4 regions of the Methylomonas sp. MK1 genome follow, and region 3 is predicted to be linked to each of the others. Evidence: riboswitches for the same ligand, from Rfam matches in the RefSeq annotation. Region 3 holds a riboswitch; each other region holds the start of a gene.
The links. A riboswitch is a leader RNA that binds a small molecule or an ion and turns the genes downstream of it on or off. The one in region 3 is predicted to bind cyclic di-GMP.
Positions count from the first base shown of each region.

Region 1: it holds a riboswitch for cyclic di-GMP, as region 3 does, so the genes downstream of both, G006_RS29120 (hypothetical protein) here and G006_RS0111395 (hypothetical protein) in region 3, are expected to answer to the same signal.
Region 2: it holds a riboswitch for cyclic di-GMP, as region 3 does, so the genes downstream of both, G006_RS28860 (VPLPA-CTERM sorting domain-containing protein) here and G006_RS0111395 (hypothetical protein) in region 3, are expected to answer to the same signal.
Region 4: it holds a riboswitch for cyclic di-GMP, as region 3 does, so the genes downstream of both, G006_RS0106185 (hypothetical protein) here and G006_RS0111395 (hypothetical protein) in region 3, are expected to answer to the same signal.

Region 1 is NZ_AQOV01000001.1:2,156,140-2,161,826, forward strand. It holds gene G006_RS0110135 (response regulator transcription factor) at 1-330, opposite strand, end outside; gene G006_RS0110140 (ATP-binding protein) at 308-1,681, opposite strand; gene G006_RS0110145 (hypothetical protein) at 1,971-2,246, opposite strand; cyclic di-GMP riboswitch class I at 2,624-2,708, shown strand; gene G006_RS29120 (hypothetical protein) at 2,808-3,920, shown strand; gene G006_RS0110160 (hypothetical protein) at 4,020-4,790, shown strand; gene G006_RS29125 (tetratricopeptide repeat-containing sulfotransferase family protein) at 4,989-5,687, opposite strand, start outside.
Region 2 is NZ_AQOV01000001.1:2,882,933-2,888,619, reverse strand. It holds gene G006_RS0113735 (cytochrome-c peroxidase) at 1-1,559, opposite strand, end outside; gene G006_RS28865 (hypothetical protein) at 1,775-2,611, opposite strand; gene G006_RS28860 (VPLPA-CTERM sorting domain-containing protein) at 2,807-3,556, opposite strand; cyclic di-GMP riboswitch class I at 4,002-4,076, opposite strand; gene lpxC (UDP-3-O-acyl-N-acetylglucosamine deacetylase) at 4,498-5,424, opposite strand; gene ftsZ (cell division protein FtsZ) at 5,533-5,687, opposite strand, start outside.
Region 3 is NZ_AQOV01000001.1:2,408,989-2,414,675, reverse strand. It holds gene G006_RS25470 (FecR family protein) at 1-242, shown strand, start outside; gene G006_RS0111400 (TonB-dependent siderophore receptor) at 480-3,011, shown strand; cyclic di-GMP riboswitch class I at 3,090-3,168, shown strand; gene G006_RS0111395 (hypothetical protein) at 3,241-4,029, shown strand; gene G006_RS0111390 (hypothetical protein) at 4,183-5,016, shown strand; gene G006_RS0111385 (hypothetical protein) at 5,013-5,687, shown strand, end outside.
Region 4 is NZ_AQOV01000001.1:1,344,481-1,350,167, reverse strand. It holds gene gspJ (type II secretion system minor pseudopilin GspJ) at 1-519, shown strand, start outside; gene gspK (type II secretion system minor pseudopilin GspK) at 516-1,451, shown strand; gene gspL (type II secretion system protein GspL) at 1,444-2,637, shown strand; gene gspM (type II secretion system protein GspM) at 2,618-3,133, shown strand; cyclic di-GMP riboswitch class I at 3,853-3,931, shown strand; gene G006_RS0106185 (hypothetical protein) at 3,971-4,762, shown strand; gene G006_RS0106180 (hypothetical protein) at 4,863-5,687, shown strand, end outside.

The DNA of each region.
Region 1 (5,687 bases), 250 kb from region 3:
CGGCTTGGTCAGATAATGGATAGCACCTAATTTTATAGCCTCTACAGCTGTGGCTATACTGGCAAAGCCGGTCAACATGACGATTTGGGTATTGTCATCCAAGGAAATCAATTTTTTGACCATTTCCAGACCGGAGTCAAAACCGATTCGTAAGTCGATTACCGCATATTCGGGCTCGGTTTGTTCCGCCAGTTTCATTGCCGTATCGACATCATTGGCGACAGTCACTTGAAAATTGCGCTTTTCCAACGCCGGCTTCAGCACCGAACAAAAGGTGACGTCATCATCGACCAGCAGTAAATTGGGCTTATCCGTAGGTAATTCGTTCATGCGTACTCTCCTTAGCTAATAGCGGCAAACTGATTTCGACGCAGGCGCCGCCCGACTCTAAATTACTGAACTGTATTTTACCGCCGAGCCGCTTGATAGTGGTATAAGTCAAAAACAAGCCAACCCCCATGCCTTGCTTATTGCTCTTGACCGGTTGATGCCCGGCAAACTCGATAAATTCAGCGGGCAAACCTGGACCGAAATCCCTGATTTTCAAATTTAGTGTTTCCTCGTCCCATTCCACATGAAACTCGATGCCCGCGTCGACCGGCGATGCCTCTGCTGCGTTATTTAGAATATTGATGATGGAGTGTGTCACAGTACGCTCCGCAATCACCCGCGCGTCCATATCCACATCCGGCGATATAAATAGTTTAAGCCGGGTAGCGGCTTTATGCGTGCGCCACTGCCCCAACACTTCATCGATGTACTCGCTCACCAGCATCACCTTGCCGGATTCCGCCCGCATCTCGCCGGCGGAGGCCGACATCACCGACAAGGCCTGCTTACAGCGATCAATCTGCTGCTGAACTATCACCAGCTTCTGATGCATATCCGGGTAACGATGCTCCGACAACTCTTCCGCCATCTCATGCGTCAAAATGGCAATCGTCCCCAACGGTGTGCCCATATCGTGCGCGGCACTAGCCGCCAAGGTGCCCAGGGATACAACTCGTTCGTCGCGTAGCGCACTCTCGCGGGCATCCGCTAAATTTCGCTCACGTTCTTTCAAGGTTTTGGACAGTTCGACTACGAAAAAAGCCACCAAGCCGGCGCTAAACACAAAACCAAACCACATACCAAATACATGCAGATTGAAATACCGCCTGTCGTTCATCAAATGCATTTGCAGACTCATTTCCGGCGTCATCTCCGCCATTGCCGGATGCGCCATATGCGGCTCCACGGCCGGCAAGGGTACGTTGTAGGCAATCAGCACGGTATAGACGCAGGACGTAATGATTACCATATTCCAGGCATAAGCCTGCGGTAGCATGATAGCGGTAACAATTAATGGTAAAAGAAACACCCAAATAATCGGGTTTGACGCGCCGCCAGTGAGATAAAGCAAATAGGCCAGCGCCAACACATCCATGCATATTTGCGAAAAAATCTCGTGCTCGGTTACTTCTTCCGGCGTTCTCAGTCGCAGCCAGGTGTATAGATTGAGTATGGAAATCGCAAAAATCGCCAGCCACAACTGATTTTGCGGCAAATTGATACCCAAACCGTTCACCGCGATAAATACCGCTACCGTGACGGCAAACAGCATCAAATTTCTAAGAATGTATAACCAACGCAGGTTTTCGCGAATGGAGATTTCGGCTTTGGGCAGAATGTGTGAAAGCATAGAAACAACACTAAATTGAAGAAAGCACCGCAGCGATATACTACCGCCGCTCGCTTAATAAGGTGGAAAGCCAACCAAACTTGGATGGCGGCCACCTGAGTATTCACAATCGATTTTTGGTAGCAAAACCTTAACCCCGTTTGCTCACCCGATATAAACCCCTACGCGCCTTGGCAAATACGGAATTAAGCTAGCCGCTTAAAAGATCGAAAGAGAATCTACGAGCTAATCTTTCTGGAGCAAACACAAAGGTCTGACGAATCATGCCCCTAAAAAATAGTGCGGCATATCACGCACCGGCCAAACGCCAGCCGCCGTTTTTATCCACCCATCTCATGCTCAGCCAATACCAGAACGTCATGGGCAGCATCATCGCAAACCATTCCCAATCGTCGATTAAAAATAATTTGGCAACCCAGCCGTTGCCATCGAAATAGAGTGGCCAAGGCACACAGTACAGAGTAAAAACAATACTACTCCAGATCAACAGTAATGCGCCTTTGCGGGTTTCTATACTGGACAGTGCCAGAAACACCCACAACGGGGTTTTATCGGTTTTTTGCATACATCTCTCCACTGAAAAATCTCGTGCCAACCCAATTAGCGGCGCAACAACCTAACAATAAACGACTAGAAAATAAAGAAATTCCTTATCAAATCCACCAAAACAAGCTTCAGCGCCAACCCCGGAATATTCCCCAATAATTGAACTGTGTTATATGAAGCAAGCGTCTGAGCTATTTCGCTGAGTTTCGCTCGCCGCTCACTCACGCCATCCCAGGCAAAATAAGCAGTAATGCAATGAAATTTATATATTTTATTAAGTTGGCCCACTATTCGCTTCAACTAGTGTACTTGCTTCGTGGTTTGCTTTAAAAAAAGCGGTTAGTAGGTCTCTATCCCTGCCATGTCTGCCGCTGGCGTAATTAGCAAATCTCTGAAAGCAAGAATTGCCACACCCGTCGTGAGGCGGGGCCGGAAAATCACGGTTCTTATAAAACGATTTAAAGAAGGCCGGATTGCCCCCATGCGCGCCATGGGCGAGGACAAAATTTGGCTCGATGCAATTGGTCAAGTTTTGTCAGTTTCGCTGTTACCTTTAATTCCAATAACAAAGAGGACGATCATGATCTTTCATAAAACGGCTATAGCAGCTATTTTGACAGCTGGCCTAGCGGGCGTTTCAGGCCAAGCGTTTGCACATTCTTACTACAATCTGACCGGCGCGGGTACAGTAGCCTCGGGTAACTCAGCAATCGGCTTCGGCATCGCCAACAGCATCAACGGCACCGACGGTGTTTCCGCCAACTCTAACGGCACCAATAGAATCGCGAACGGTACCAACGTTTATACAGTGGGCGACTTAAGCGCGAACACCTTGATCCCTGGCACAGGTACAGCGGCTGAGACAGCCACAGAAGTAGCAGGTAACCTACCTTATATGTGGTACTCCGGTCAGCACACAACCGCTACCGGTTTCACCAAGCGCGAATTGCATACCGGCTCAAGCGCTACAGACAACACTGGCGCCTTGACAGCAAACCTCATTAGCTCAAACCCTAGCTTCGGCACCAACACTATCGGTAGCTTGTGGAAAGCTTACTCGGACAAAAACGGCGGCACCAACGCCGCTACCTGGGGCACCATCATGGCTGATTTGCCCGCTGATGGCGACCATCCTTACTTGGCGGTAGCAGGCAATTCGGCATCAACCGGCCTGGGACTGGATTACGGTTTGATTCATATTAGCTGCGGCGCAAACACAGCAAGCGCTAACTGCGCCAGCGCCGGCAATATCAAAACCACCATTACCGTGAAAAACGACGCCGATTACAGCCAATTTAACGGTTTATTGGATGTTGCCCTGTATCGCAATGTAGACAGCAGCTCCACATCTGACCGTAACGCGGCTGCCACAATCGGCGAAACCGGCCTGCAAGGCTCAAGCTTGGGCGAAGCTATCTGGACGGCCAGCATGAGCAGTACTTCCGACACCTTGTTCTACTCGTTTGTGTTCGACCAAGCCGAATGGAATGCAACCGGCACACCCGGGCTGCACACCAATGGCTTTTATACCTTGGTGGTCGGCGCACACGGTGGCGGCGCACTCGATGGCGTAACCTACGACGTATTGGTAACTACTTCGGCCGTGCCTGTTCCAGGCGCAGTCTGGCTGTTCGGCAGCGCCATGGCCGGCTTGATCGGTTTCGGTCGCCGCAAACAACCACTAGCGGCTTAATTGCCAAGCGGGATTGCCGCCAGACAACGGCAATCCCCTCACCAAGCATTGTTTAACGAAAGGCTTCCTCTCATTTATTTCATTCGATAGAGATCCAAAATGACTGCAAACTCACCATTAAAAAAACTAGCATTAGCGGGCGCCATGGGCGCGTTGATGTCAGTCAGCGGCTTGGCTAGCGCTCACGTAACCTACAATTTGGCCGCCGGCGATACCTTCCCACCGGACGGTTCCGCCACGGGCCCATGGTCTGATGGCGATCCAGGCTATATTGGCAATTTGCCCGCCACCTGGGTCGCGATGATCCACAACGACGGCGGCGTAGCGAACTCGCAAACCGCCAGCGGCCACGGCATAGGCATGGGCGCCAAAGCTTATAAAGATGGCGCGACAAACTGGGGGCATACCGCCGATTACGGTTTGTTTGAATTGCATGCCGACGCGGAAGTGACCATCACCGTATCGTCGGACGGCTCCAATCTGCGTCCGGCTTTTGGTTTGTGGAGCGGCTGGGATACCGCGGGCAGCAGCAGTCGCCATCAAAGCTACCTGAACAACGGCGCACTAAATCCAATGGCTGCCAGCCCACTGGGCACAACGCTGGCTTTGGTTGACGCAAGCGCCTGGACCTTCGCGGCCACTCAAGGCACCACCGCTACCGCGACGCTGACCCGCTTCCTGACCGCCGGTAATTACACGCTGATTTTGGGCGGTTACGACGGCACGGTAGGCGGGGCCAATCTGGCCTATACAGCCACAATCTCCGCTGCTGCGTCACCCGTACCCGTACCGGGCGCGGTTTGGCTGTTCGGTAGCGCGATGGCGGGCTTAGTAGGTTTCGGCAAACGCAAAACGGCAGAAAACGTCTGACGCGTTTCTATGTAACTTAAGACTGATTTTAACCCGATGTCCTTGAATACCCGTGTTATTGAGGGCCGGGTTAATCAGTAAAAAATCAGTTCGGTTTCGGTCAAGGATGACCGGGGGCACGGAAGCTCCATTTTTACATCCGCTCGATCCAAGTCCGCTTGGCCCAAAAGCTTAATCTACCCTTCCCATTCGCTTCATTCATGCGTAACCGAACGCATCGATATACGGCGCCAAGATCGGCAAAACCGGTTCGTAAAAACTTTCATAGTGCTGCCAACGTGCAACCGAGCGCGAATAAATCGGTTGAGAAACAGCAGCAAAACTCGGCGTGGCAATGTAACGGCCTTTAGCCTTTTCATGAAACGCGCTCACTTCGGCCACCCATTCCAAATCCAATAACGCAAACACCCGGCGAAAACTGTTTTCGAAATCGTTGACGGTATCCTCGTAACGCAATTCCATATAACGCGGCTGAATCATCGGCTTCATGTAAAGCCACAGCGCCATCACGGCCGCATATTGCTTGGCCACACCTTCCCAGCTCAGCAAATTGACTGTCACGCTAGACGGCTTAAACGCTTGCTGGAAGCAACTGAGACAGACATCGCGCGGATCGCGCAGAGCAAAGATGATCCTGGCCTCCGGAAATAGGCAGCTAATCAGGCCAATATCGATACTATTCAGTGCCACTTTATCGATGAAGCGTTTGTTTAAGGCATCCGCGCCATATTCCTCGCTAACCCGTCGCCAATAGTAAGCGCGCAACTTTCGGGCATCGTCCAAACCCAGTCGGCGGAGAGCGGCTGGAATGTCCTCTCGAAAACCGCTCAACCTTTGCAGCTCTTGAATCAAGCCATGAATCAAATCATTTTCATCGGAGGTAAACACATCGGGATG
Region 2 (5,687 bases), 470 kb from region 3:
TTGCTGACATCCTCTTCCAACACGCCGGCGCTATTCCCTGCCAGATACTGTAAATATTGCCGGCTGAACGATAGCGGGTTGCCGAAGTCGTCCACGCCGCCTACGCCAATGTCAGCCGCTGCCTCGGTTACCCCGGTGGAGGAGAAGCCGGTATCGAAAAACGCCGTGACTGGCGCGTTTTGGATAAACAAAGGGATGCGATTCACCACATTGGCGGATGCGCTGATGTAGAAGGCCGGCTCGCCAAACGCTTCCGGATGGGTTTTAGCAATGGCTGCGTTGGCGTTGATCGATGCGGCGCTGAAGTTGGGGCCCAGATGGCAGAGTGCGCACTGGTTTTTTCTGAATTGTTTTAAGCCGTTCAATTCCGAAGCGCTTAGCTCTATGGGTTGATTGCCGGCGTCGCGGGCGCTGTTGTCGAAGGGCGATTCATCCGAAATCAATGTGCTTTCATACAGTTGGATGGCCAGACCGAAAAACATCCCAAAGTTGGCTTCGGTCTGATTGTAAGGCGCTAGCCCTTTGGCTACCGGAATTGGCGTGCTACCGTTGAACGACCAGTATTTGGGATTGAATGCCTGCATGATCAGCAGCTTATACATGGTGTTCATGCCTGGTTTCGTATTCAGGCTGTAAGGTCCTAATACACTATCTTCAGGATGCACTTTCTGGTTTTGCAAAGGGCGGCGTAACAGCAGTTTTCTGCCGAGCTCCATCAAGGTCCGGTTGCGGCAGGCCATCTCGGTGGTGTTTTGCGGTGGAGCGACCGCTAATGACGCCAACGAGGAATTGAGCAAATGCAGGCGTTGTTTGCTGAGCGTCGTGGCGTTCTGTTTTACCCAGACGCCGGCGTTGGGATCGCGGTCGCCCCAGGGGCTGCTGCCGTTAAACACATTGTTGGCGCGACCGTCCCAAAAATTGCGATGATTAAACACCGCATTGATGACGCTGGGCGCGTTGCGCGACGTGACTTTGCGGGTGCCGACGGCGCCGGCGTGAAATAGACTATCGGCGCTGCGGCTGCACGAGTCGTTAGGGGCGGTGTAGCGGTCTACTGCTCTGAAATCCCCGCCGAAAGTACCGGACGAACCGACTACATTGTCGGTGTCGTAGAGGATCGTGGAATGTTCCTGTAGTGGGTCTTCTCGTTGATGTAACGGAAAGTCCCCTGCGCTGAGGGTATGATTCGGTCCCAACGACGCACCAGTCATGGCATTGCTGAATTCTTGGTTGCTTAAAGGGCTGGATTGGCCGCCCGGTGCAAGCTGATTTTTTACCCTGCCGTCGGCGCCGGCGTGAAAGTGGCAAGATGCGCAGGCCATAGCGTCGCTGCCAACGTTAGTATCCCAGAACAGCGCCTTGCCCAAGACAATCGCGGCATTCTTGTTGACGACAATAGGGTCCGGGCCGTCCAGTAATCCGGGGACGGACGGAACGGGCAAATGCTTCAGGCTTATCGGCATGGGCCCTAGCGCCAATTCGAACGCGGCTGCATTGAAACTGAGCAGCGCAGTTCCGGCTAAGACAATCGCTAATAGGCTATGACGAAACAATGTCATGGTGAAACTCCACTGAGAAATGGTTAAGTGGCAAAAAATACTGCCCAAACCGCTTAAAACGGGCGGGCGTGAACGAAAAAAGGCCGATAAACCACAGCGAGTAATTTATCGGCCATCCTTATTCCTTTAGCGAAGTCTCTCGCCAAATTCCTTATTTACACGAACACCGGCTTAAGTCTTTTGGGTTTAAGCGCTTCCTTGTGTGTTGGTAACGCTTAAGCGTTGCGTTTGCCCCGGCCTATGCCCAAAAAACCGGCCAGCGCGCTACCGAACAACCAAACAGCCGAAGGCACGGGTACCGCGGCAGGTGGGGTGTATGTAGAGGCGGCCGCCGACGCGGAAATGTTCAAGGAGATACCGGCGCTGGAGCCGAGGACGTCCGCGCCGCCGACGAACACTGCATACCAGCCGGCCTGCAAATCGTTCAGCGTCAAGGTAGCGTATCTTTTGGTGTTGGCAAACGCAGGGTTACCGGTGACACCTGTCGAGCCGGATACGCCGGTTTCATAGAGGTCGTCGATACTGACATCGTGTGCACCGGAGTCGATGACGCCGCCGAACGAGTTAACGTAGTTTTTGCTGGAGGAACTGACGTAGCCCAGCGTTTCGACAATACCGTCCGCGCCTGTTGCCCAGATGATGCCTGGATCCCCGGCTTGGCCGACCGAGTTGAATTTATGGATTTGGCCGGTTAGCTCTGCCGGTGTATCGACGCCGACTGTTTCCCCCGAATAAGCCACATTGGTTCTGAAGATTGAAAACGCCGGAAAGTTTGCGGCAGACGAACGCGCGTCTACTGTCACGGATTGGGCTGATGAGCTTAGATAGAAATTGGTAAATGCGCCTTGCATGCCCCAGCCATCGTTGGAAAGCGCCGGATTGCCCGCGAAGCCCAGATTGCTGGAATTAAAACTAGGGTTTGAGATGCTAGTACCCAACTCAAGGGTGTTATCGGCACCTGTCCAAGCCGCCGCAGCTGGTTGAGCCATGGCAAGGGTTAACGCCGCGGAAGATAGGGTGATTTTGAAAATGTGTTGTAAATTGATGTTCATTTTTGAGTGTCTCCAATATCCACCACATCGCGGTTTACGATTGTGGTAGATTTAAGTTGCTGTTTAATTTGGATTCGTCTGAGGTGTTTCGGGCCTGGCAGCCAAAAGTGGACGATTCCAAAGTTTTAATATGCATTGCGAGGGGTGAGTCGATAGCTGATGTCGGTTTACCTACTCGCTCTTACTCGCTGTGGTTTATGCGGTGCGGCGTTTGCCGAATACGCCTAATCCCGCTAACGCAGAACCAAACAACCAAACGGCCCCTGGAACCGGTACTGCACTAACGCCTTCTCCGGTTATGGTCAAAGGCAGGTTGGCTCCGGTGACGTAGTCGGTAGCAGTAAGGGTTATTTGATAGTCAAAATGATCCTGACCTGTGGCGCCAGTTACGGGGTTGAGGCCAGTTGCACCAGTGATAACGTCGCCCTTGTTGAAACCCAGCACGGCTTCTTCAATGGTGAGAGAGTAATCTCCAAAAGCAATAATGTAATTGCCTACGTCCAAAGCAGTCGCCAGATAGGAGTCTCGGCTCAACAAGCTGCCGTCGGCCCATCCGCCGGTATTGCCAGGTATGGTGTAGGCTGGACTGTCGTCGCCGCTGACTATTTCCGTAGTGAGTGAGACCGTGTCCTGAAAAATGCGGAATTGGCTATCCGCCAGGGTTAGTTCGCCGTCGCCGTTGATATCGACATAGGCGCCGGGATGTGCGCCCCAGCCCGCTGCGTAGCCTTCATTCGCCAGGACATCGATGACAACATTGGCAGCCGATGACAACGAAAACGAATAGAAATCGATTGTGGTACCGGCGCCGTGAACCGGGTCGACGGTCTTATAGATGGTTCCGTTTACGACCTCGGCCTGTGCGCTGCTTAGGCCTAAAAGTGAAATAGCAAGTGTTGCAGCCACCTTTTTTAAGGTTTGGGCATTTCTAGTGTTAACAGACATAATTCAATTCCTTTAAATAGAGTAAGACGTAGATTTTTACCGGTAGTCTCTACCGGCGACATTCAAGGTTTCGTATTTCCCTTTACGAGTTGTTGTCTAACGCACATGTGCCCGCTGCCGCGATGCCAGGCTCTTACCGTTCGATCCTGTTCGTACGGTAAGGGCCTAGGGCTGGCCGTTTGACCAACGGCTTCCCGCGCAATTTGAACGGTCTTAAAACCGCTAAGTATTTCAATATTCCCGGATTGATCATGCCGCGCTATGTTTGCGAGGGAAGCAGTCCAAAGAGTTTGAAATACCGGGCTAGTTTGCACAGTGTGTTAAACAATGGGTTCAGACTAATCAGGTGATATAACAAACTATTCCTGACCAGTGAGCGACTGCTAGGGGATAGTTGTCGTCGTTTCCATATCGACCCGCTAATCCCTTCTCTTGCCTGCTCAAAAGAGGTAGCTCGACTATCTGAATCAGATCCGCAGCTTTCCGGCCCCGCCTTGCGACGAGTGTGGCGACTTGTTGGCTGCGCCCAGAGGGTGCAGCATTAATAGCTAAGCAAAATATGCGCCAAAATAACGCTAAGCGTGGGTGGTCAGCTTTTTTGTATGAATATTTATATATAAAACAAGGGGATAAATGGTTTGCTTTGAGATGGTGGGGCTGCAATAAGCGTGGCTGTTTTCCGGGACTCCAGCTGGCTTTAATACTAGGGGATGAGTTATTTCACGTATTTTGAGTTATATCCCTTACTTTTTGCAGGGATAGACTTTGCCATGGGGATGAGCAGATGAATTAGAGCCAGCCTAGAGAGTCGGCCATTTCTGAAAGGGCCATGGCTGCTCATTTAGGGCAATATTAGCTGGAAAATTCTTTAAAAATTGGCTGGAAGGGACGGGGAGGCTTGGGCCTCCGCCGTTTATTCAGGGTATCTGGCGGGGTTGGTCTTAGCCGGTAGCTCTAGCCGAAGTTTGAGCGGAATGCATGAAGGATATAGGGGCTTCTTCGGCATTTTCGAAAGTCACCATTTCCCAGGCGTCTTTGTCGTTCATTAAGCTTAGCAACAACTTGTTGTTCAACGCGTGGCCGGATTTGAAGCCTTGATATTCGCCAATCAGGCTATAGCCCAGCAAATATAAGTCGCCGATGGCGTCGAGAATTTTGTGTTTCACAAATTCGTCTGCGTAGCGCAGACCGTCTTCGTTCAACACTTTATCGTCGTCCACCACAATGGCGTTATCCAGGCTGCCGCCTAGCGCCAGATTGTTCTCGCGTAAAAACTCGATGTCCTTCATAAAACCAAAGGTTCGGGCCCGGCTGACTTCCTTCACAAACGTAGTCGAAGAAAAGTCCATCACAGCGGTTTTTAGATGTTCGGAAAACGCCGGATGTTCGAAATCGATGGTAAAGGTGACTTTAAAGCCATCGAACGGTTCGAACGCGGCCCATTTATCGCCGTCTTCCACGCGGATTGCGCGTTTGATACGGATATATTGTTTGGGTACGTCCTGCTCGACCACGCCAGCCGATTGCAACAAAAACACAAATGGTCCGGCGCTGCCGTCCATGATCGGTACTTCCGCGGCGCTGACATCGACAATCGCGTTGTCTATGCCTAAGCCGGCCAAAGCCGACAGCAAATGTTCGACCGTGGAAACTTTTACGCCGTCACGAACCAAAGTCGTGGATAGCTTGGTTTCGCCGACATTTTCAGGGCGCGCGGCAATCATCACCGGAGTTTCCAAATCCACGCGGCGAAAACGGATGCCGGTATCGGGATCTGAGGGGTGCAGGGTCAGATAGACCTTATCGCCGGTATGCAAACCGACGCCGGTGGCTCTGATGGTGTTTTTTAAAGTACGCTGTTTAATCATGAAATGCCGACAAATAGGTAAAACAAAGTCGGGGAGTCTATCACAGATTATGCGATAGCTCCCCCCGAACTTGGCTCAGCTGCCTCATAGACTTGCCGCAAGCGGCCCTTAGTCTGCTTGGCGTCTCAAGAAGGCCGGTACGTCCAAGTAATCCAGGTCCACATCGTTTCTAGGTTGCGCGCCAAAGCGAGATTCCCGGGCCGATTCCTGTTTTTGCTGACGCACGATGGTCGGTTTGTCCAATTGATCGTAATTGATCTCGC
Region 3 (5,687 bases):
AACAGTACGCTTGGCAGCAACATCGGCTGGTGATCAACGATAGGCCTTTAGCCGAATTGATCAGCGAGTTGGAGCGTTATCGCTTCGGACGGATATTTCTGGCCGATGCAGCCCTTAAAAATCTACGGGTGACCGGAGTGTTTTCTCTGGATACGCCCGATGAGGCGCTGTCCTCGGTGCGCATAGCGCTGGGTTTGCAAGAAACCCGTATCGGTCCCTGGTGGGTGTTATTGCGTCGCTGAGTTTTTGGCGCGGAAACCCTGCGTGCATATTTCGTCAACCCAGCCCTTGAACATCGTCGCTCCCGCACAGACGGGAACGACGATGCGGCTTTAATTTGGAGTCGAAAGCTCGAGCGCATAAGCTCAAACCGTCCGCTTCGACTCCCTCATTTCGAAAATAGTTAAATTTTTGTGATCGATTTTTGTGCTGAAACGACTTCTATGTTGAGAAACATTTTTTTTCGGACAGGACGGATCTTGAAAGCACGGATTAACGATTTTCGCTACCAGCTTGCAGTCGGCGTATGGCATCGGCCAGCCGTATATCTTTGCTATGCGCTGAACGGCAACCGTGTCGGCGTCGATACCTGGGTGTTGATTGGGCTGGTGGCGGCCGGCGGACAATTGAGCAGCAGCCAGGCGGTTGCCGCGGAAGTTATCCGTCACTTCAACATCAGCGGTCAGTCCTTAAATAACGCGTTGATTCAATTTGCCGCGCAAGCAGAGTTGGAATTGATTTTTTCAGCGGACATGTTGCGTGAGCTCGCCAGTCCCGAGCTGCGCGGTGACATGTCGGCGGAGCAGGCATTAACACACTTGTTGCATGGCAGCGGCTTTACCTACCGTTTTATCGATGCCGATACGGTGACTTTGGAACGCAGCCTGACGGCAACGGAGTCATCTAACCTGCCGCCCGTTACCCTGGATGCCATGACTGTCGTGGGCTTGAAAACAAGGGAGGCCGGTGCGGAAATCCTCACCGAGCCGATGCTTGACGAGGCGCGGACCTATGCCGTCAGGCATATTGCCAGCGCTACCGGAACGGACACGCCAATCAAGCAAATCCCGCAGTCGGTGCATGCGCTTAACCGCCCTTTGTTAGACGACCAGCAAACGATCAACGTCAGCGAATCCTTAGTCAATGTCAGCGGCATAGTGGCGCGCAATGAGCTCTACAGTCCGGTTATCGAGGGTACATTGATTCGCGGTTTTCGTTCCGAACAACTGATGGACGGCTTTACCCAGTACTACAACCCCGGCGACCGGGAAAGCACCATTAATATCGAGAGAATCGAGGTGCTGAAGGGGTCTAATGCCTTGCTCTACAGCGGCGGTTCGGGTTCGCCGGTGGGCGGGGTGGTGAATCTGCTTTCCAAATTGCCGCAGGCCAAAGCCTTCGGCGAAGTGGGTTTTAGAATCGGCAGTCACAGCTTTTATCAGCCGTTTTTCGATGTCAATCAACCGCTAAACGCCAATATTCTGTTGCGCATGACTGGCGAGTACACCAACGCCAGACATAACATCGACATGATCGAAACTCAGCGTTTCAACATCAATCCGGCGCTGACGCTGACCGATAACGACAAAACCCGTTTAACGCTCCAAGCCAAACTGTCGCGCTGGCAGCAACCGGAGTATCAGGGCTTACCCGCCACCGGCAGCATTGCCGGCGATTTTGCTACCCGGCCCGACCTGTTCTTGGGGCCGGCCAATCTGCCCGATAGTCATTCGAATGCCGATGCGGTGTGGGCCTCGTTGGAAAGGAGCATCAATCGGAGCTGGCGCTTAAACCTGAAGGCGCGCTATGCGCACTCGGAATTCGACGAGAAAATTCAGACCCTGTTCGGCAGCGATGGCCTCATCGCGGACCGGCCCTTGCTACCGGCATCGAGCTGGGCATTGGTCAATGCCGAATTGTTTCAACAACAGCAAGAGCGCAGCGTGCTGGGCAATTTGCAGGGTAATTTCAAGCTGGGTCCGAGCGAAAACAATCTGTTGCTGGGCGCGGATTACAGTCGCTTGTGCGATGCAGGCTTTATCGAGGGCGATTTTGGCCCCTTGGGTTTGGGTGTCGGTACGGTCGATCTGCGGGCGCCGATATTTGACACCCCTTATGCTGTGCCGGGGCCGGGCCTGGAAAATCAGTTCATCGAAAACATCACTTACGGCGCTTACCTCCAGTGGCAAAGCACTCTGTACCGGCGTTTGCATTGGCTGTCCGGTGTCAGGCTGGGCAAGGTTGGCATCGATTTTAATAATGCCCAAACCGGGGTACACGCTAAAACCGATACGCTGAAATGGCTGCCGCGACTCGGTGGTGTGATCGATCTGAGCGACGAGGTTTCCTGGTTTATTTCCTACAGCGAAGGCATGCGCGGCCAACCCTTTGTGAATTTCGTCGATACGCCGGCGCCGGAATTGTCGAGTCATCTGGAAACCGGCCTGAAATTCAATTTTTCACATCAATTCAGCGGCCAGCTGGCGCTGTATCAAATCGAGCGCAGCCAGGTCGCGGTCACCGACAGCAGCGATTTTCAGCGGCGTTCGGTCGCCGCCGGCCAGCAACGCTCGCGTGGTGTTGAAATGGATTTGCTCTGGCAACCGGTCGAGGGCTTCAGCGTGCTGGCGAACTATGCGCATACCGACGCCCGGTTCATGGACGACGAAGCCGGGGTGGCTGCCGGCACTCGCTTAGCCCAAGTCCCGGAGGATGCCGGGCGGCTCTGGGCGCATTACCGTTTTCAGCAGGATGCGCTGCAAGGCTTTAGCTTGGGTTTCGGCGTTTATGCCCGTGCCGGGGCGTATTTGTCCGACGACAACCGCTTCAAAACCGCCGGCTACCACAGCTTCGACGCGGCGTTAGCTTACGAAACCGGGAGTTTCAAATGGGCGGCTACCGTCAAGAATCTCAGCGATGAGGATTATTTTCAGCCCTACGGCTATTTCGAGGGCCGGGTGGCGCCGGCACCCGGCCGCGCGGGATTCCTGAGTCTTTCGATCAAGTATTGATGCCGTCGTTATCTATTTGCCACAGGAGTTTTTCAGGAGCACCTCACTCAGGGATTTAGAGTGATGTCGTAAGGACCGCGACAAACATGCCACATCCGCCGCGAGACGGAGCCGGAAAGCCACGGGTCTTGGAGATTAAGACAGCCGGGTTACCTGCAAGTTAAATGCCCTAAATTCGGGTTGGCGATTTGCAGATTAACTTTAACCGTAATTTATTAAGGAATAAAAAATGACAATCTTGCACTACAACCGCACTCAACTGGCAAGCGCCGGCCTGTTAGCCTTCAGCGCATTGACCGCCGTTTTAGCGCCTGCAACAGCGAGCGCTGCACAAGTTAGCGGCGATGCCACCATCACCATCAACAATGCCGCTTTTGCGGCGGCATCTGTCAATGTCGGCAGCGGGTATCCGAATGGCTGGATTGTCGCGAAACATTGGGGCGCCAGCGATAATTTACTCGGCATTACCGGCGCAACCAACGGCGGAACGGCGCTATCGGCAACCGCTAGCACAGCGATGTCGTTTGCGGTTAACAGCAACACCACGACCAACAGCTATCCGGCTGCCGGCCCCTATGGCCGTACCGAACAAGCCACAACGATGGACGCCGGCAACACCTCGATCGGTCAAATCGGTCTGAGCGGCGCCTGGTTGTTGACCAGCCAAGGCGGCAGCGGCATTTTGACGCCCTACGACTTTAGCCTGGTAAAAACCGGGAGCACCTGGAATATAAAAACCTTCGATACCGGTTTCGGTTACCAAAATTTCTTGAAGCTGACCAACGTCGCCGAGTCGTTGAACAGCAATGGCGAATTACTACTGAGCGGCGATTTGCAATGGACCGGGTTGTGGGCCGGTTTGGTTGGTGCCAATACCAATGCCGTGGTCGGTACTTTTAGTCTGGCTCCCAGTACTGCGCCATCGGCGGTACCGGTACCGGCGGCGGTCTGGATGTTCGGCAGCGGTCTGCTGGGCTTGCTGGGTGCAAGTCGCAAAAAAGCCTCTGTCGCGGCTTAACTCGAAAGTGGGCTTGGGGCGGTCGCCAAGATTCGCTCCGGGCCTTAGCTTATTGAAATAAATCCTTCTTCTTGCCAGCATGCCGTGCACTGCGGCTGTTTGCGTATTCAGGCAGGGAGAGGGCTTATTCTGACTATCCGCTGTAGGGCTTTTATGAAGATCAACAAAAACCACGGCTATCCCGTTTTGGCCGTGCTGGCTATCGGCATGGGGATGGTATCTCCAAGCGCCGATGCCGCGATATTGAATGCGCCATCCGGCGGCACTTTTACGATGAACCTGGACCGCAATGCGCTGGCGCCTTACGCCGGGGGTTATTACTTGTCGACGTTTTGGAGTACTGCAACGTCCAATGCCGATAATCCGGCCAATACCGGCGACCATTTGCTTAGCCAACTCAACAACACCGAGATTTCCGGACTTAATCAGGTGTTCGAGTTGACGGCTATCGGTAACGATCCTAGTCCGCAAGCCAGTCAGCGTCATGTCAAAGCGACGTCAGCCGAGTTTGCCATCGATACCGGCACTCTGGCCGGTATGGCCGGGGCGCAAGTCGGTATGAGCGGCGTGCAGGGGTTTTATGCGCCCAACTGGCCACCCGGCGGGGCCGGCTTGGTCAACGGCGATTTTTCGCTGCTATACGATGCCGGCCGGCAAACTTTGGGCCGCACCGGCTGGTACCTAGCCAATAACATTTATTTCACGATGGCGGTGTACGACTTAAACAACCTAAGCCTGAGCTTTACCAACGCCGAAAACTGGCAGTTTAGCGGCGATTTACTGATGTCGCCGGAAAACGCCGGCATGTTGCAAGGCGTGCAACTGGTCGATGTCGGCAGTTTCTGTTTGGGCACGGGTGCCTATGCCGGTTGCGGTCAGGTATCGGCGGTGCCGCTGCCCGCTGCGGTCTGGTTATTCGGTAGCGGCTTTTTGGGCTTTATCGGCATAGGCCGTAGGCCATATCTTTCAAGGAGTGTGACATTATGAAAATCAATAATCATCGATCATCCGGCATGCTGTTGGCCGCGAAACTATTAAATTCCCTGGATTCGCCATTCCCGTGCAGGTTGGAATCCACTACAGTCGCTCAACCGCCGTCTGCACCGGAACGACGCTATTTAGGAGCCGGGTTACTACTGGCGGTTTGCGGTATTTTAATGTCCGGCCATGTCCACGCCGCGACAGTAAGCGGCGGTGCGCTGGTCCTTAACCTAAACCGCGATGTGCTAATCGCCAGCGTCGATGTGAATGACTATCCGGACACACCCACCGCCGACTTTCCGATTTGCTGCCGGCCTTCTATTTATCTGGAAGAGTTTTACGACGCTTCGGCCGCATCAAAAACCTTTGTACAGTTGCGGGACGGCAATGCTCCGGATTTATACGATCTGGTATCCGATGAAATTCCGGCGACCGGGCTGCAATTTAGTGTCAACGGGTTGAGTCCGATAGTTAATCCGGGCGGGCGGCAGAACAGAAATACCACTTTCCAGTTCGAACCCGGCAATTTGTTCGGCACTGCCAGCGGTAGTATCGGTCTGGGTGGCGTCATGCGGTTTAGAGTGGACGTCGAGCCACCAACTAATAGAGTGTTGTTGGGCGACATGACCTTGGAATACGATCCTGCTCTGGAAGCGGCTACGCCCGGGCGTTCCGGT
Region 4 (5,687 bases), 1.1 Mb from region 3:
TTCGCGATCATGGCGGCCATGGCCTACGCCGGCTTGAGCGCGGTGTTGGATGCCAGAGCGGGCACGGAAAAACGCTCGGACAGCGTCGCCGCGTTGCAGCAAACCCTGTATTTGCTGAACGAAGATTTAGCCCAGGCTTTGCCGCGCTCGATTCGGGACGAATTCGGCAGCGAACAGCCGGCGTTTTCCGGCGGTAATGGCGAAGACTTGCTGACCTTGACGCGTAGCGTGCCGGAATGGTCGGCGTTGGCGATGCGCAGCCAATTGCAACGTATCAGTTATCGTCTGGAAAAAGGCAGCTTGTATCGGCAAGTTTGGACAGTGTTGGATCGTACTCAGCAGACGCAATTTCGCCGGAAAAAATTGCTGAACGTCGCGGCGCTTGATTTGCGGTTTTACGGCAGCGACTGGACTACGCATTGGCCGGCCGGTGGTACCGGCTTACCCAAAGCGGTGGAGGCTAATTTTAACTTGGCCGGCTTAGGTGTCATTCAGCGGCTGTTTCTGGTGCGGGAATGAGGTCGCTACATCAGGCGCAATGCGGGATCGCGTTGATCACCGTCATGTTGATACTGGCTATCGCTACCGTTGCCGTGGTGTCGATGTCCAGCGCGCGGCAGTTGGATATTCGCCGCACCGAAAATCAGCTGCGTAGCGCGCAAGCCTGGGAATACGTGTACGGCTTGGAAAGTTGGGCCATCGGCCGGTTGGCTGCCGACACCACGCCCGGTAATGGTTACGGTTTGGCTGAAGAATGGTCTATACCGTTGGCAAGGACAAACGTCGTCGGCGGCACGATGCAAGCACAGATTGAGGATTTGCAGGGCCGGATTAATCTGAACAACCTATTGGTGGAGGGCAAAATTTCCAAGGACGATATCAAGCGCCTGGAACGCTTGCTGGCCATTCTAAAACTGAAAACCGAGCTGGCGCAGGCGATAACCGATTGGGTTGATGCGGATATGGATGTCAGCTATCCGCACGGCGCGGAAGACGAAACCTACACCCGCCAAAAGCCGGCTTACCGCGCCGCTAACCGGCAATTTGCCGATGTCAGCGAGTTGCTGTTGGTACAAGGCATGACGCGCGAGACCTATCTGAAATTGCTGCCTTATGTCTACGCGGTGGAGGGTTACGCGCCGCTGAATGTCAATACCGCCAGCGCTACGGTGTTGCGTTGCTTGGCGGACGACATCAGCGCCGATCAGGCGGAATCCATATTCAGAGCCCGAGGCAAGCCTTTTGCAAAAGTCGCCGAATTTTTAAAGGATGAAACGGTTGCCGACGCCGGCATCGGTAAATATGGCTTGGGTGTCAGTTCGCAAAACTTTTTATTACAAGGGCAAATCGATATGGGCAAAACCCATTTGCAGTTTGAGTCGCAATTGCAGCGCGATAGTGGTGGCGCGCAAGTGGTGAAGCGCCAGCGCCAGGGCTTGGCGCATGGCTGAAAAACTGCTGGTCAGAGTAGGTGCCGAATCTGCCGATAAACTGGAATGGTTGAATCTTGCCGAGCCTGATAGCCAGCCGGCATCAGGCACGATGGCCGAGTTGGCAGCGGCTGCGCAGGGTAAGTCTGTACTGCTGTTATTGCCGGCCGCTTCGGTGCTATTGCTGGAAATCGAGCTGGCAGTTAAAACCACCGCGCAACTGAAAAAAGCCTTGCCGTTTGCGTTGGAAGACCTACTGGCCGAGGACGTGGAAAATTATCATCTGGTTTGGTTAAAGCAGGACCGGGATAAACTCGCCGTGGCGGCGATTACGCACGACACATTAGCGGCGCGGCTTACTCCGTTTCGCGAAGCCGGTTTAGAGCTGGCAGCTGCGTATCCGGAAACCTTATGCCTGCCGTATCAGCCTGGACAAACGACTTTGTTGCTCGAAGAAAGCAACGCAATTTTGCGCAGCGCTGCCTATTTGGGCGGCGGCGTGGATGCGCAATTTCTGCCGCAACTGCTGGAAAAAGCCTGTGCCGAAGGTGCCGATTTCCAGACTTTACTGATATGCAAACACAGCGAAGACACCCAGCTGCCGGATGGTTTGGCAAATAACGGTTTGGAAACAGTCATAGCCAAGCCTTTGCAATTCATGGCGAGCTCAGTCGAGTCATTGCCAGCCGAGCTGAATTTGTTGAGCGGTGCGTATGCCGTCAGTCATCGTCCAAAAGGCCGCTGGCAACAGTGGCTGCCGGCGGCCATCATTTTGGCTGCGGCCTTGGCGGTGCAGAGCTACGCTTTACTACATACCTATTGGCAACAACAAGCCGAACTAAGCGAGTTGGAAGCGAAAAGCCAAGAGCTGTTCAAACAAACTTTTCCCGATGTGAAACGCATCGTCAATGTCAAAGCTCAGGCCGAGCAACAGCTGGCGCAGCTCAGAAAACAACAGGCTTTTGCCGGTAGCGGCTTCATGCGCTTGATCTACCGTTCCGGATTGGTGTTGAAAGAAGCGCCGGCCGTACACTTGAAAAAGCTCAATTTCCTGAACGGCGGTTTGCAGTTACATCTGCTTGCCGACGACATCGGCCAACTGGAGCAATTCAAACAGCAGCTGCAAAGCAGTATGCAGGTGAAAATTCAATCCGCCGACAGCGGCGCAAACGGCGTGGAGGCGCAACTTGAGATTCGCGAAAAATGATTTAGCGCAGCGTTTTGCCGAATTAACGCCCAGAGAGCGAGTACTGGCGCTGGGTGGTGTGCTGGTCGTGCTGATGTATGGCGCATACCTGCTGTTTTACCAACCAATTGCTGAACAAAGCCGCTTGCTGACCCTAAAAATCCAGGCGCAACAGCAAATCTATACCTACTTACAACAAGTCGGTAACGAAGCGGCGGCTTTGCGGCAACAGGCTACGGTTGATGCACCGGCATTGGATGGCGCTAATCAATCGCCGCTGGCGGTAGTCGATTTCAGCAGCCAGCAGCTGGACATAAAGCCGGCGATCAAACACCTGTCGCCGGAAGGCGAGGACAAAGTCAGCGTCTGGCTGGAGCATCTGGCCTTCGACCAACTGATGTCCTGGTTGACAATTTTGGAAACCAAACACCGTTTGCAAGTGCTGCAAATCGATGTTGAAAAACCGGCCGATGCTGATGGCATCGTCAATGCCAAGGTCTTACTGGGTGTTGTTTAGTCTGCTCAGGTATCGTCGCTCCCGCGCAGGCGGGAGCCCAGTTGCCGCAGCTGATTTGCTGCGCGGTCCCAAGGCGTCCAGTTTACCGTGAATGCCGAGACCAGAATTCTTTGATAGCTTCAAACTTGCCATCCATGGCACTGGATGCCCGCTCTTGTGCCCTGTGGGTATCCCGGCGGGCATGACGGACTTCTTGGGTTTAGCTGAAGTAGCTCAATAGTCAGGATACGCCTTGCCGTCCACAGCTCACGACAATTCATACCTGGACCACGTCCCACTGCTATTAAGTTAAGAGCGGATGGTTCTATCTCCCCTCATCCCAACCTTCTCCCGGAGGGAGAAGGGGCTTCTTCCTTCGCTCAATGGCAGTGAGGCAATGCCCGCAAAAAGAATCTTAAATTTCATAGCTACCGCCCGCGCCCGATCATCCGCTGAATTTTCGTGTTAGCGGCCGGCTTTGTAATACAGATGTATTACATGTCACGTGAATTTAACAATGCTGTAACCGAAAAGCCGCTATTGCTCTGGAATAATCCGCGTCAAGTTGAAGGGTCGAGGATCGGCAGTTCAGCAAGGATTCAGGAGCAACTAGGGAACACGGACGGCACGGACAAGGAGCGGCTAAGGAAGAGGATAGGGAGGAGGCTAAGGGGGAAATGGTAGCGGGGGCAACAAAGCGGCGCTGTCAGGATGTTAGATGGCGTCGAGTACGATCTAAAGCGTGTAAAAGCCAAACTCGTTGTGAAGCGGGGACGGAAAGTCACAGGTCTTGCAGGTCAAGACGGCTGGGCTGTCACCTTATGTCATTAATCGAAATTTAAACATGAGGTTTTAAAAATGAAATTGTCTAAAAAATTGTTGGCAGTTGCAGTATTGGCGGCGGCCGCTTCAGGCGCCGCGGAAGCGCGTATCCAAGCTATCGGTGATGCAACAGCAGACGGTAGCGAGTTTTTGTTCAACCTGGTTGACTACACAGCGAAAACTTCATTTACACTGGATTTGGGTATCACTGTTGAGCAATTTCTGGCTAACCCTAGCCAATCATTGTCTTTCTCACTGAGCGACAACAACTTTCAATCATTCGCTGCTGCTTACACTGCCGGCAACGATGTTGCTTGGGGAGTTTCTGGTGGTCATGGGATCCTGGCTGACCTGACTGACCTGCCTAAATTTGGTTTCTACACAACGTCAGTAGTTCCTTCTCCTGCCGTCATCGATAGCAATGCAGGCGACATTGGTAATACTATGAGTAAATGGAACGTTATGGTTGGTTCTGTTCAAACTCAAGATGCCAATTCTAACAATCTGAGCACCTTCAGAACTGTTGGCCAACAAGGTTATACAGCTGTTTACGGTAACGATTTCCAAACTGCTTTGCCATTTGCGGCCCAAGGTCAGTTAGGCAATGCTTTGGCGTTCGTTCATGAAAAAGTCAATGCCGACGATTTCGATACTGGAGAATTGGAAACTTTCCCAGGTACATGGAATTTTTCATTTAGCGGTAACGTGGGTTCTTTGACCTATACCGCTGCACCCGCTGCTGTGCCACTGCCTGCCGCAGTTTGGATGTTCGGCGCCGGTTTGATGGGCGTACTGCGCGCAACTCGTCGTAAATCATTGGCGGTTTAATCCCGCAAACGTCTTGAGCCGGCCGGATTCTGCTTTGCTGGTTCCCCCTTCATGAACGGGTCGGCTCAAACTTTAAATTCAATCAATTGAGAGATATACAATGAAAAATCAATTATTGTCTGCTGCTATCGCAGTGGCTTCTCTGGCAGGTTTCTCGCAAGGTGCATCCGCACATGCGCCAAGCGTCACGCCGGATATCGAAATCTTTATGTCCGGCGCTAGCGCGCAAGACAAAGCCCTGGCGGCATTGTTTGTTAATTTGTGCGACGCCGGTACTTTGGATGTATTTAAAGACAACGGTACAGCGGGTTCCGAAGGTAAAAACCATAGTGCTTATTTCTGCACACTGAACTCTACTAACGTACCCGGCCTGACCGTCAACGGTGCTGCCGCAACCACGGCTAAAGTATTGTTCCACAAACGTTCTGCCGGCGGTTCTGCGCAAGGTGTTAACCCGCTGATCGACGGCGTGGCGATTGCTGCTATGCGTATTGACAACGGTAACTGCACCCAACAAGGCGCGACCAACACTTGGTTTTGCAACGCCAGCGGCGCTAACCTGACCAACGTGCTGTCCGATGCCGGTATTTCCGATGTCGAGCCAAAATTGTTCGTCGGTCCTAACAAACCTTCAAACGCTAGCGAAGTTGATCCAGTTAAAGCAGATGCCGCACTTAACGTGGTGCCAGCAGCGGCCTTGGTATTTGGTGTGCCGGTTTCCGATAACTTGTATGTGGCTTTGCAAAGAGCGCAAAACCTGCTGGCCGGTTTTGGCGGCAGCTGCGCACCTGGCGATTACACCGAAGCCTGTATGCCGAGCTTGAGCAAACAACAAGTGGCTGAATTGATCTCCGGTCAAATCAAAAGATGGTCCGAGTTTAAAGTAAACGGCACTGCCTTAACCAGCTTGACTGCCGGTTTGACT